Regions from separate parts of the Cytobacillus sp. Hz8 genome, predicted to be linked through region 2. Evidence: riboswitches for the same ligand, from Rfam matches in the RefSeq annotation. Region 2 holds a riboswitch; the other holds the start of a gene.

Region 1 (7,393 bases), on a different contig from region 2:
CGGGCCACCAACCCTCAGAACTATCATGAGAATGGTACTACTAAAAAAGGGAAAAAGATGTGGAACTGTTCCAACCGTTATCTCAAACTTCGCCGTGAGCGAAAAGAACTTTATCGTAAATTTGCTGTCCAACGAAAACAATCACATGAGAAGTTAGCGAACGAAATCTTAGAACTTGGTTCTGATGTACGAGTGGAAACCATGCGATTTCAATCGCTGCAAAAGCGAGTAAAAAAAACGACTCGAAATAAGAAGAACGGTAAGATAAACCATAAGAAACGGTTTGGAAAATCAATTGCAAATCATGCTCCTGCTCTGCTATTAATGATTATAGACCGAAAACTTGGTTATCAAGGACGTTCAATCAAGAAAATAGATACCTATGCAACAAAGGCCAGTCAGTTCAATCATTTGACTGGCGAATATACGAAGAAGCAACTTTCGGAACGTTGGAATGATTTTGGAGAATTTCGTATCCAACGTGATTTATATAGTGCTTTCTTAATTGAACACACAACTGAAACGCTCAATTCCGTTGACGTGGACTTATGTAACGCACATTGGGATAACTTTGTTGAACTGCATGATAATGAAATGAACCGTTTAAAGCAATTATCCAATAAAACACTGCGTTGGTTTGTCGCATAAACACAAACTTGATTGGTCGTGACAACGCCCAGGAGAAGTCGGAACGATAAACACACGAGGAGTCCTCAAGGGCTTGCTTGGCGAAGTGTCTTGCAATCTGCAATACGTCCGTTAATGTTCTAGGAGAACGTACACTAGTGCTTCGGTAGAAACTCTATCCGCAAAGGAAAGATAAGGATATCGTTGAAAAGTGAACAAGGCAACAATTTGCCATTATACCCTAGAACCCCACTGCTTTAGCGGTGGGAGTTGTCAGAACTAACACGAATTTCAATTTCGTGATGACAAATTTTCTTATGAATTGATATTAATACCATTCATTATAAAAAAACCTGTTTCTTAAATTACCAGGTAATCAAAGATACAGGTTTTTTATTAATCAAACTAGAAAAATAGTATAACGTTAGGCTATATTCACCTTTTGATTGCTCTTGTAGCATAAAAGGTTGGGACATTGCACTCATGCAGTTTTCCAGAGCCATTTGTGTCTTGATAGATATCTGTAAGCATAAATCCTGCCTGTAATTGTCCTCCTATTTGCTCTTCGATGGTGTGGGAAAATTGGATTCCCCAGTCATTTTTGATCGATTCCTCGTAAAGCTGCTCGTCTTTCAATGGATTGAACGGAAGCTTATAGGTTATCGTTGTTTCCTCCTCATTAAAGAGAAAATTGAGCCCATTGTCTAGTCCTGAAAGTAGAATCCCTCCTTTTTTCAACACCCTGTAACATTCCTTCCATATTGGAAGTACATCTTCAACATAGCAATTGGAAACAGGATGAAAAATCAAATCGAAGGATTCATCCTCGAAAGGCAATGGTTGGGTCATATCTGCTTGTACAGTTTCAATCTCATAATTCTCTCTTTTGGCAACTTCCTTTTCACTTAATAATTGCCTTTCTGAATAATCCAAAACTGTGCATTTTGATCCCAATGCAGTAAATATCGGCATCTGCTGACCACCGCCAGAAGCTAACCCGAGTATTTGGGCATCTTTCATTTCGCAAAACCATTCCTTCGGTACGGGTTTTGTTGGGGTTAATAGGACAAACCAATCATTATTTTTGGCCTTTTCAAAAATTTCGTGATGAATCGGTTGCCCCCACTCCCAACCTTCCTTCACCCACTTATCAAAAGTTTTTGAGTTTAATTCTGTATATTTTTTATCCATGTGAGACTCTCCTTTAAAACTAAATATCCAAAATCCGTTCATTCAAACTTTGCCATATTTAAGTGGCTTTTACCATATCTATTTAGTGATATTTTTCAATTTTTTATAGAATCTAACATTTGTATTAGAAAAGATAATAGCAGGAAAAATATGTTAAAATTATTTATATATATTTAATTCAAAGATTTCATTATCGCTATGAACATTTATTTTTAAATATTCGATGTTAAGTTGTTAAACAGAAAGAAGGTATTCTTCCCATGATATTTATTAGGAATGAAACTTTTAGACAATATTTGTCCGCCTATAGTATTACATCTATTATAGTACTACTGAATATTCTCGTATTTTTATATACATCGTTTATTGGTGGCTTATCAAATGATGATATTTTATATAGATTAGGTGGCATAGCATTGGAATGGATCCAGCAAAAGAGAGAGTTTTACAGACTTATTAGCTATGCCTTTATACATGGTGGATTTAAGCACCTGTTTATGAATATGGTCATAATTCTTCTATTTAGCCCTCCACTTGAAAAAAGTTTAGGTAAAATAAGATTTATGGAATTATTTTTCTTTACCACATTAGGTAGTGCACTTACCATATTATTACCGAACAGCGAAGCAGGAGTTGGATCATCAGGATTCGAATTTGGTCTTTTTGGAATCTATTTGTCAATGATCATATTAAAAAAGGATGTGTTCGATAACCAATCAAAAATAGTTATCATTTTTTTCATTAGTTCCGGTTGGATCATAACATTTTTATATAAGAATATTAGTATTGCCGGGCATTTTGGCGGCTTCATTTCTGGAATTATAATGGGGATTATTTTTATTTGTACTAACAGTTTTAGACCCTTTAATGTTCAAGGATAAAATTCTTCCTCAGTTAAGCAGCTGCCTTGATTCAACTAACAAATTGGGCACCTAATCCTGTTAGACTATACAACATTACTTTGGTTCGTTTCACAACTCCCTAATTGTGTTCTGACTAATATTAAATAGAAGCATTCTGGTTATCCAATCTTAACACCATTAACTCCTCATCAAAATAAGCTTGATCCAATTTCAAGGCATTTTGATCGATTCCATATGTTTTAAAACCAAGGGATTGATACATTTTTTTAGCAGGTTGATTCGTGGTTACAACAGCTAAATAGATTTGTTCAATTACTCCGCTTTTTTGAGCATGAAGGATTGTCTCTTGCATTAATTGTTTGCCCGCTTTAGTTCTTCTTTGTTCAGGTACAACATACATAGCTACAATTGTTGCCCGATGCCTTAGCTTTATTTTTTGTTCAAAAACTAATGTGACAACTCCTATCAATTTGTCATCCTTAAATGCACCAAAAGTAAAAGCGAAATCACTGCTCAATCGTTGGGCAATAGTTTCAAATGAATATTCTTTTTCCTCTTCAAAGCTCGATCCAAATGCTGCAGGATGAAATTGTAAAGCTTCCAGTCGGATTCTGCGATAATCTCTCGCATCCTTTGAATCTAATAATCTAATGTGCAAGTGCTATTCCTCCCTTATTCAGCTAAAAAAATCGCCTATTATCTCTAGTGATGCTCATGTATTGCCTTACTGGCTAGATGCCCATCTTCCTTTTTCACATAAATGTCATACACCGTCTGCTCTAAATATCTTTCCTGATTGACACCAAAACTTCTTGTTGGGGACACGCTTTTATACTTAATTCCTTCTCTTTGCAGGGATGAACTATTTTAAAATACTCATCGTTTCCAATCGTAGTGGCAATTAGGGTCCAATTTCGATTGGCGATGGTTTTTATCACTCCAATCAAGATTATTGCAATTAGCAAACCAAGGATAATCAACTTTATCTTGTTTCCTCCCAGCAATCTATAGGATGATATATCATTCTCTATAGATTCATATAACTCCTTTATTCATCATATTCGACTAACCACCAGCATTATTAATTGAATGAATCTTTCCCTTGCAGCTTTAAAAAGTTTGAAAATTTGTTTATTCCTATTTTTTATTAATTCAGCTTATTGCTAATGATTTCATATAGATAAAATTTTGTACTAATTATTTATTTGTATTCAATCACTAATAAATAACTCTTTCTTTCAAGTTAAAAGTGAGAGAGAAAATGGAACCACCTATTTACAGGCAACTCCATAGAAATCAGGAAATAATTGGATATTATTTATTTTCTACCTTCTCTTCTCTCGAAATACTCATGCAACCGGAATTTACAAATTTCCTTTGTTAAATAAAACAAGATTTTTTTGTCATTTTTACTGAGATTAAACCCTCCATTATTTTTTCAATGATATTCTCTGTAACTAATTCAATTTTCTTCATTACTAACCACAGTTAAAAAAATCCTATTATTAAATCCACCACGTTCATCTGCCTTTTTCTGACGCACATCTTCTAATTCTTCATACGTTGCTCCATGAATACTAGCTAATGAATGAATAATTTCAAGTAAATCAGCTAATTCTTCTATACTATCTCGATCAGTATCGGCTTCTAAATACTCCGATAATTCCTCTTGAGCTTTTTTTCTTAGCTCTGTTTTGTATTCATAGTCAGAAAGAATTTTTGTAAAGGCTTCTTTTCCACTATTCTTGATAATATCAGGGATTTTGTCACGTACTAATTTATTATACACAGGCATTTTTCTTCCTCCTCCTTTATGAATATTCAACCAAATGTCGAAACCATAGCCCTTCTCCACGACCTCGATCTTTGAGATCAAAACATTTTAGACAGAGGTCTTCAGATATTGGTTCATTGCTTATTGTTAAAATACTATTCTCGTAGGTAAAAATAATGGAAAGCTTTCTTAAACCATCAAGGAGAAATTCCATATTCTCATTTGTTTTACTTGTACAATCAAACACATTAAAGCTCTTCTCTTCCACCATAAACCCTTGACGAATAAATAATCGATTCCATTTGTTCATTTTGTTCATATAATCAACTCCCTTTGGTTCATGGATTTATCATCTCAAAAGGCCCGTTCGTTTTTTCCGTTTTCTATGAATCGATCGATAAATACATATTCGATATAATTCCCATACTCCTTCTTGACTTCTAGTCCTTGTTTCTCTAATTCCTCCCACATTTTTCTGTCAGAGAGTACGGGCTCCTTTTTTGAAGGGTAGCCAGTTCATTTTCTGCTATGGTAACTTCATAGGAGTCAACTTTATTTTTTACAACTATTGTGTAATCCGCTTGCTTCATAAGAATCAGTTCATATGCCCTATCCCACTCCTGTAACTGGCTTTCGATTAATTCCGCCACTAAAAAAATGAATCTTTCCGCTTTCATTGATTTTGAAATATAACTTCTGATTACTCCGTTGACAATCATATTCAAACCTCTCCCTTATCCTTATTTTTAATAAAGCATCAAGAAAAAAGGCTCCTCGTTGCAAGCGTAAATGCAACAAGGAACCTTTTTAGTCCGACGTTATCATTCACTGGTTGAAGCTCCTTACCGTGCTTGGCAGGTTGCTGTGAAGTCGTTGAGCCAGTACTCTCGTTCACTCTTGATAACCTTATTAACTTAGTATCATTATATGAGGATTGTTTGAAAAAAATATTGATCATCCTATCTGTCTTACCGGAAATGATGAAAATATTTATACTCTTTTTTCATGTTTTTCGATTATTCAACTCACGTTTTAGGAGATGGCTAATCTCAAGTTAATATCCATGTTAGCCATTTTAATCATGTTAAAGATAGTCTCTTGCTACTTCTTTTCAGAAATCCTTCTAAGGAACAACGGTGACTGGACATGGAGATAACTGTAGAACCCCTAGGCTTACACTTCCTATTAAGGCACTCTTCACAGCACCCATGCCGCGAGTACCCATCACTATACAATAAGCTTTCCTTTCTTCCGCCAGCTTAGTAATTTCCACTTTTGGAATCCCTATACGGATTACCTTTTCAATATGGACGTTTTCGGTTGAAATCGATTGCAGTGCTCTCTCCAAAATTTCTTCTGCTGTATCATGTATATACTCCTGAATTTCTTGCTTAGATATAAAGCGATGCAAATTTGGAGATGAATAGGTTGGTTGCACATTCGTAAGAATAAGCTCCCCATCTATTTGTTTTGCATAAGATATGGCAAATTCAAGTGCTTGATGGGAATAAGTAGAATCATCAATTGGAACAATAATTTGTGCCTTCACTTTTGTCGCTTCTTCGTTCATTAGGAGATCATCCTTTCCCGTAAAAAAACCGTTTTTCTTTGTTATATTACTAATTCTGCAATCCCCACCCTATTTCCTATGTCATTCAGACTTTTTTCAAAATCTGTTTTAAGGTTAAATCATCTTATGAGCACCTGCCCCCAATCTCCATAACGAAAAAGAAGCCTGCACCATAAATTATCAAGTAATCATGGAATGCTCTTTCTGGGTTATATGGCCCCCAACGGATTATTCTGTTTAATCTCTTGGATTGATAGATTTAAGCTATAATTCCCATAATCGAGAATGTTATTAAGAATAAGATTCAACTGTTCTTGTGATTTAACTTTTAATTTTAAATGATAACAGCCTCCCCCCGAAATTCGATGAGCTTCAACAACCTCATTTCGTTCCTGAATAAAGCGAATAAACGAATCATGATTAGTTGTTTTCATATGAATAATGACAAACGCTGTAAAAGGAAGCCCCAATTTCATTTCATCGATGATTAAGGAGTAGGATTTTATGACGCCGCTATCCTCCAGTTTTTTAATACGGTTCCCAACTGCTTGTCCCGTCATATGAATTTGTTCCCCTAAGTCCTTCCATTGTATGCGTGAGTTTTTGGTTAGTAACCGCAAAATTTGAAAATCAATGTTATCAAGTTCCATAATAAATTCCTTTCACCATGAAATGATTTAATCTAAAAGTGTTTCACCAAAGTATCGATAAAATTCAAGATCATCTTTATCATTTTATTATAATAAATATTTCAATGAGGTGAAGAAAATGACTTTAGCTTTAATCATTATTGATATTCAAAATGACTATTTTCCAAATGGAAAGATGGAATTAAGCAACCCTGTTGCCGCTTCTGCCAATGCTAGAAAAATACTTGAATGGTTTAGACAGAATGACAAAAATAATATTTTTCATATTCAGCATATCTCCATTAATAAAGGGGCAAGCTTCTTTCTGCCAAATACAGAGGGAGCTAAAATAAATAAAGCCGTCCTTCCTTTAGAGCACGAAAATGTTATCATAAAACATACACCTAACAGTTTTTTCAAGACCGAATTAGAAAGCAAATTAAAAGAAAAAGGAGTAACAAACCTTATAATAGTAGGAATGATGACGCATATGTGCGTTGATGCCACCGTCAGAGCAGCGAAGGAACTAGGCTTTGTAACTACACTTATTGAAGACGCATGCACCACAACCGCCTTATCTTATCATGATAAGTTCGTACCAGCTGAACAGGTTCATTATGCCTTTGTTAGTGCACTTAACGGTATATATGCCAATGTAGTTTCAACCGAAGATTTTCTTTCTAACACGACCATTTGAATCACTAGATGCCATGTGCATCTATCCCTATAGGAAATGCCA
Region 2 (7,393 bases):
TCTAATATTCGCTGCATAATCGTATCGACTCTTCCTCCCAGCCATCCAGATATCAAGCCATAGGCTACGCCAATTGTTAAGTCTAAAAATGCTGCAAAAAGGGCAATCAATAATGAGACTCTAGTACCAAAAAGCAATCTTGAAAGCAAATCTCTCCCAAACTTATCCGTACCTAGAAAATAATAAACTTCAGAAGGCACTTGCTTTTGTTTATATACATCTACCCACTCTGCACCCTGTTTTGCATAACCATTTAATCCATTAATATGAATTCCCGGAATTTTGGGTGGCAGAAATGAATGCCTCACCTCTTGGGCATTTGGATCGTGTGGTGTGAGCCAGATTGATCCAATAGAAACAAACAGAATAATCAGTAATAACACAAAAGAAGCAACAGCTCCTTTGTTTTTCTTTAATCTTCTCCAACTATCTTGATAAAAATTTACGGACTCAACTTGCATTTCTTCGCTACTATACTTTTCATTAGACCGAAAAGGTTTGAAATATTCATCTGGAATATCTTCAATATGACTTACCCGTTCACTCATCCTTTATCCCCCCTACTCAAGCGCATTCTCGGATCAATCAATATATAAAGAATATCGACAATCAAAATCACGACAACCAGTAAAGTTGAATAAAGGATTGTAACACCCATGATGGTATAGTAGTCATTTGAAAGAATAGACTTTACAAACTGCTCGCCAATACCAGGAACGGCAAAGATTTGTTCTATAACTAAAGAACCGACTAGCAAAGTTGCGACCATAGGACCGATTACAGTGATAAAAGGAATAATGGCATTACGTAATCCATGTCTGACGGCAATCTCCCATTCTCCTATACCCGTTGAACGTGCTAATTCAATATAATCGCTATGTAAGACCTCAATCATCTCAGTTCGGACAAACCTGGCCGCATCCGCCATAGGGGCAAACGAAAGAGCAATTGTTGGAAGGATTGTTGAATAGAATCCATTGTTCCATAATCCTATCGGCAGCCATTTCAAATAAATAGCAAAGAGCAGTTGAAGAATAACCGCAAAAACGAAGTTAGGAACAGATCGTCCTAGTATAGCTATTATGGAAGAAGAAGTATCGATCCATGTATTCTGAAACTTCGCTGAAATAATTCCTAAAATAATACCAATCAAGCTTCCTAGAATTAAAGCCTGTATGCCAAGTTGAACAGAAGGCCAGACTCTTGTTGATATGATTTTGTTTACTGGCTGGTCTCCAAATTGAAATGAAATGCCTAAGTCACCCCTAACCAACCCCTTAATATAGTATAAATACTGTTCCGCTACCGGTTTATCTAAACCATATCGTTGATTCAAAACCTCTCTTTGAGCAGCCGTTATTTTTTCTTCATTTCCATACGGTGAACCTGGCAACTTCTGCATTAAAACAAAAGTAATAGTGCTAATCAATAATAATGTAATAAGAATATATACAATTCTTTTCAATATAAACTGCAGGAGATTGATCAATTTAAAACCTTCCTTCAAACAACATCAAGAAAAAAGGAGGGGAGAATTCGATCCCCTCCCTTTTTAAAGATAAACTTCAAAAACTATTGTTTTATAATATACGCATGTGTGATATCAATCGGAGCCCCAAGATTATGTGTCACGATTCCTTTAACTTTCGGATTAACCAAATAGTTTTCTGCTCCTTGAGTTAACGGTATAACGACTTGCTTATCTAATAAATATTCTTGTGCTTTCACAAGATCTTTCCAACGTTGCTCTGGATTTGTCAAGTCTGTAGTCTTAATCTTAGTAATCTGCTGATCATATTCAGAATCGTTAAACTTGGCATGATTATGTTCAAAGGTTGAGAAAAACTGATTTAAGTAGCTGACTGGGTCAAAATCTCCTGTCCAGCCTCCTAGTGCTAAATCAAATTTATAAGTCATCATTTTCTCGAAACGCACCTTTGCAGGAACATTACTCAAGTTAATGGTAACGCCTGGCAATGCCGTTTCTATTTGACTTTGTAAATATTCACCGATAGTCTTAGAATCACCATCATCAGAGGTTATTAATGTAAATGAAACTTTATCTACACCAAGCTCTTCTTTTGCTTTTTCCCATAATTTTTTCGCTTGATCCGTATCGTGCTTCACTAATTCTCCAGCTGCATCTGCAAAATCTTCTTCATTTTTCGGGTCCTTTGCCATCCCCTTTGGAATAGCCCCAGTTGCTGCACGAGAACCATCAGCTAATACATTCTTGACCAATTCATTTCGATCAATGGATAAACTTAATGCCTTACGCAGATTCTCATTTTGCAGGTTTTTATTTGAACTGGTTCCTAATTCAAGGTTTGTTGCGCGAAGTGCTAAAATATTTATATATCCCGGGTCATCTTTGAATTGTTTAATAAAGTCACCAGATAATGTAACACCATCAATTGTCCCAGCCTGATACAGATTAATTCCAGTAGCCGTTTCTTTTACAACTTGCACATTAATTTGCTTGAGAGAGATGTTATCTTTATCCCAATAATATTTGTTCTTCTTATACTTCCAACTTAATCCGGTACCATCCCAATCTGACAATACGAGCGGACCATTGCTTAAAGTATCTTCACTGCTTTTACCGTATTTATCACCTTTCTCCGTTACAAACTTCTCATTTTGAGGAAAAAGGTTCGTAGAGGAAAGTGTCTCTTTAAAATATACATCGGAATATTCCAAATCAATTTGCAACTGCGTATCGGATAGTGCCTTAATCCCTAATTTACTTTTATCTATTTTTCCTTCATTAATGGCTTGAGCATTTTTTATATTAAAATAAGTGCTGGCATTTTGTGCAGCGGTTTTAGGATCAAACAAGCGCTGCCATGCATAAACAAAATCTTTTGCCGTCAATGGATCACCATTTGACCATTTCAAATCTTTTTTAATATTAATAATATATTGTGTTTTCTCCTTGTTCGTTGCTTTAGGTTCACCGTCAGCAATAGCTGGAACAGCCTCATTTTTCCCGTTAATTTTATACAATCCTTCAGCAAAAATATTAATTTGCTCTGCACTTGCAGTATCATATTCCTTTACGGAGTCTGCTGTTGGTATTTCTGTTGGTGCAACCCAATTTAACACTTGATTATCGGCTAATTGCTCACCTGACTTTCCACTTGCCTTTTCGCCTGAGGAATTATTGCTTCCATTCGTATTAGCAGAGCAACCTACTAACGATGTAATCACAAATAATGATCCAATCAATATACTTAATTTTCTTTTAATTTTTTGCATCTTTTTTACTCCTATCTTTCTCTAAAATTAAATTATTTAGTAAATAATTCCTTTCACTGAAACACACTTACTAGCAATTAGTTTTTTCTTTTCAATCAACTATCCTTTTGAAGACAGCAACACAAATTTCTGTATTGGATGCCATATTTCATTATGTAAGTTCCTCCTATTTCTAAATTTTGTAACGTTTGAGCTCTTGTTGAAAATGTATTGTACTATCTATTGACCTGTTAAAGCTTCAAAATCAGTTTTAGTAAGCCAATAGGAATAGTCGGATTTATGATACTCTATGAAACAAATTAATTATGGCTTCACAAAACAAGACAACTAGTATATGATTTTTTTATTTCTAAAAGATATCGAACAAGCATAATTCAATACTTTGATACAAGACCAATCCAGTCTATAATTTTTTAACTTCATTTTTTCGGGTAAAAGATTCCCTGTTTATCACTAAACCCAATGTATAGAACCCACACCGATATGCGGATGCAAATTTGCTTGAAATGATTCATACTCATGTTCTAAATCAGGAAGAGGTAATTCATACAGACTCTTATCACCATTTTTATAGAATTCAAAAGTAGTAAGTATATTTATTAATTCTTTGCGCCGCTTTTCAAGATTTTTACAAGGATAGTTACTCATTTCATTCACTCCCTTTATTTGATAAAAAATAAAAATCCTATTCTTAAAGATAAGAATAGGATTGACTCAGTAACATGTCACCCTAACTCATCTTCCAAGCATAATGCTTGTTGGAATTAGCACAGTGTTCTTAAAAGAACCTGTTGCTGAGGTATCAAAGGGCCATTCCCTCCACCTCTCTTGATAAGTTGGATATATCAAAGAATATTTAAATTTTATTTTAGCTTTATGTATAAAATAAACCTACTATTCCGATTTGTCAACCATTATTTAGAGGAAAAAAAACTTCACTTTTAAAAACCTGAAAATCATCAGGCAGCAACACAACTTATGTGCTACTGCCTAATGATTTTCAGGTCTAGTTCAATTTAACAAATTCGCGGCAGCATCATTCCAGAAAGTCTATGCAGCTTTCTCGTACTGCCAAGTCCCGTTTTTAAATGAAGCGTTCCTTTCTCTTTGCCTGTTATATGACCGATGACTTTAGCATTTTGTCCAAGCTCGTGCTGTTTTAGTAGCTGAAGAACCTGTGCTTCTTGCTCTTTTTTCACAATGAAAATAACTTTTCCCTCATTTGCAAGATAAAGTGGATCGAATCCAAGGATATCACAGGCACCTTTTACTTCGCTTCGAATTGGGATTTCTTCATTTTCTATTTCCATGGAGATTCCAAAATCCTCTGCGATTTCTACAAGCGTCGTTGCGAGACCGCCTCGTGTAGGATCCCGCATGATTCGAATCCCATCAACCGAATCTATCACACTAGCAATCAACCCATTCAGCGCCGCACAATCACTCTGCAGTTCCGTCTTAATTCCAAGCTCTCCCCGTGCACCTAAAATCGCAATGCCATGGTCACCGATTGTGCCATTAACAATAATGGAGTCTCCTTCATCCATTAATTCCGGTTGGACAGGATGTGTAGGATGAATAAAGCCGATTCCGGTAGTGTTGATGTAAAGCCCATCAATACTTCCTCGTTCTACCACCTTTGTGTCGCCTGCCACAATTTGGACCTGAGCTTTTTGTGCCTCTTCTGCCATTGAATGAACAATTTCCTTCAGTTCTTTCACCTTGAAGCCCTCTTCAATAATAAAACCCGCTGTTAAATATTGCGGAATCATTCCACTTACAGCCAGGTCATTAACCGTCCCAGCAATAGCAAGTTTTCCGATGTTTCCACCAGGGAAAAAGATTGGTTTTACCACGAAGCTATCCGTCGTCACAGCCATTTTTACAGAGGGAGATGGAAAGACAGCTGCATCAAAGCGAGCAAATTCATTATGCCCAAACGCCTTAACAAATACATCTTGTATTAAATTATGTGCCAGCTCTCCTCCATCACCATGAGCTAAGCTAATTCTCTCATCCTTCATTAACTAATCCTCCCTCAAGTACTGGTAATGAGCTGAACATGTGCCTTCTGTAGAAACCATGCAAGGCCCAATTGGTTTGACTGGTGTACAAGCCTTCCCAAATAAAGGACATTCCTCCGGTGAAATAAGCCCTCTAATGATTTCTCCGCAGCGACATTTTGTTTTGCGCGGCTCTCCTACTGTGATATGAAAACGATTCTTTGCATTCCATTCTGCAAATTCTTCTTTCATATTCATGCCGCTTTTTGGAATGACACCGATTCCTCTCCAAGCCTCATCCACCGGCTCAAAATATTGATTGATTAAAGCCTGAGCTGCCTTATTCCCCTCATCACTCACAACAAAAGAATAATCATTTTCTATTTCAGCTCGTCCATCTAATAATTGGGCAATTAATTTATAGATTCCACCTAGTAATTCAACGGGTTCAAACCCGGTAATGACACCAGGAATTTGATATTCATCTACTAAATATTGATAGTTCTTTTTTCCAAGGATAATCGAAACATGCCCCGGAAGAATAAAGCCGTCGATTTTAACCTCTTTGGATTCTAAAAGAGTTCTCAAGATGGGCTCCACGAGCTTTGTCGTCATCCACATAGAGAAATTTTTCACATTGCGCTCTATTGCCGTCTTTAGAGCAACCCCCAAAACGGGAATCGTTGTTTCAAAGCCGATACCGAGGAAAATAACCTCTTTATCTGGGTTTTCTTCCGCAATTTTTACCGCATCAGGTGGGGAATAGACAATGCGGATATCCTTTCCCTCCGTCTTCGCCTCTAACAAACTAAATTCTGTCCCAGGAACACGAATCATATCACCAAAGGTGCAAATGATTCGGTTCTCTCCGTCCGCTAGCTTAATCATCGCATCAATTGATTTTTGATCCGTTACACAGACAGGGCACCCTGGACCTGAAATCAACTGCACATATTCCTTTAAAGCCTTTTTTACACCGGTTTCGGCTAATGCCATTGTATGTGAACCGCATACTTCCATAAAAATAGGCCGTCTACCGTGTGCCTGAATAAAGCTCTCGGCAGATTCTTTTACTTTTACTAAAAGCTTGCGGCTTAATTTCGAATTTGAAAATTCATTCAGGAGTTCTTGCATCGACAAGCTTCCTCCATTCTTCAATACTTAAAATCGCATTCTCTTCATCAATTGTAGACATCGCCTGTCCTGCATGAACGATAACATAATCATCCACTTCAACCTCAGGCACAAAGATTATGCCAACTGTCATCGTTGATCCCATTACGTCTACTACAGCTGTAAATTCTTGTTTTTCAATAACTTTTGCTGGAACTCCAACACACATTCTCTATCCCCCCGATACCTCAATTTCTTTGATAACATTTTTCTATTTTTTATTAGCAGCCACAATCAACTGTCCAAGAGAAAGCCCTCCATCATTACAAGGAACCTGTTTGTGGGTATAGACCTTAAAATTCCTTTTCTTTAGACGTCCTGCTATTTCTTTTAATAAAAATGGATTATGAAAACTGCCTCCGGATAAAACGACATGTTTCTTAAAGCTTGGATTTCTTTGACTTAGTGAAACCATGGATTCTACACACATTGTCACGACCGTCTCATGAAATCTTTGGACAATCTCCATTTTGGGAACACCACTTAAACGATCTTGGACAATCTGTTTTAATGCTGGAGCAAAATCCAACGCAATCGAACCATCCTTACTTTCCAATAATCCGTAGGGATACGATTGAATGGACTCAGCTTCTATCATTTGCTCTGATAGTTTAATAGCTGCTTCTCCGTCATAGGTGGACACCTGACAAATGTCTAATATTGCACTTACTGCGTCAAATAATCGTCCACAAGTGCCCGCTAGCGGACTGTTCACACCTTTTTCAAGCATATGGGCAATGACTTCAATTTCATAGATTTTGTTTGGAAACAATCGAAGAGCCCACTCTCGTCCCTCCGCTCCGAAAGAATCGATTAACATGGCTGTAGCATTTCGCCAGGGTTCTTTGATGGCTCGTTCATTCCCCGGTAAATGTGAATAATTAAGATGGGCAAGTCGTTCATAGGAGCTTGCATCTCCATATAAAAGTTCAAATCCCCAAATATGTCCATCCTCTCCA

What was found. A riboswitch is a leader RNA that binds a small molecule or an ion and turns the genes downstream of it on or off. The one in region 2 is predicted to bind S-adenosylmethionine.
Region 1: another riboswitch for S-adenosylmethionine. It lies ahead of ACE38V_RS18650 (hypothetical protein); the one in region 2 lies ahead of ACE38V_RS10800 (Fur-regulated basic protein FbpA).

What each region holds. Positions count from the first base shown of each region.
Region 1 covers NZ_JBHKFI010000019.1:22,943-30,335, forward strand. Annotated here, with positions in the region: gene ACE38V_RS18625 (class I SAM-dependent methyltransferase) at 1,063-1,818, opposite strand; gene ACE38V_RS18630 (rhomboid family intramembrane serine protease) at 2,235-2,699, shown strand; gene ACE38V_RS18635 (GNAT family N-acetyltransferase) at 2,821-3,339, opposite strand; gene ACE38V_RS18640 (phosphoribosyl-ATP pyrophosphohydrolase) at 4,144-4,476, opposite strand; gene ACE38V_RS18645 (hypothetical protein) at 4,493-4,774, opposite strand; gene ACE38V_RS18650 (hypothetical protein) at 4,911-5,174, opposite strand; SAM riboswitch class I at 5,271-5,362, opposite strand; gene ACE38V_RS18655 (universal stress protein) at 5,579-6,025, opposite strand; gene ACE38V_RS18660 (Lrp/AsnC family transcriptional regulator) at 6,235-6,675, opposite strand; gene ACE38V_RS18665 (cysteine hydrolase family protein) at 6,794-7,351, shown strand.
Region 2 covers NZ_JBHKFI010000007.1:93,046-100,438, reverse strand. Annotated here, with positions in the region: gene ACE38V_RS10815 (ABC transporter permease) at 1-548, opposite strand, end outside; gene ACE38V_RS10810 (ABC transporter permease) at 545-1,489, opposite strand; gene ACE38V_RS10805 (peptide ABC transporter substrate-binding protein) at 1,573-3,258, opposite strand; gene ACE38V_RS10800 (Fur-regulated basic protein FbpA) at 3,712-3,906, opposite strand; SAM riboswitch class I at 3,991-4,096, opposite strand; gene hypE (hydrogenase expression/formation protein HypE) at 4,275-5,282, opposite strand; gene hypD (hydrogenase formation protein HypD) at 5,286-6,395, opposite strand; gene ACE38V_RS10785 (HypC/HybG/HupF family hydrogenase formation chaperone) at 6,376-6,603, opposite strand; gene hypF (carbamoyltransferase HypF) at 6,646-7,393, opposite strand, start outside.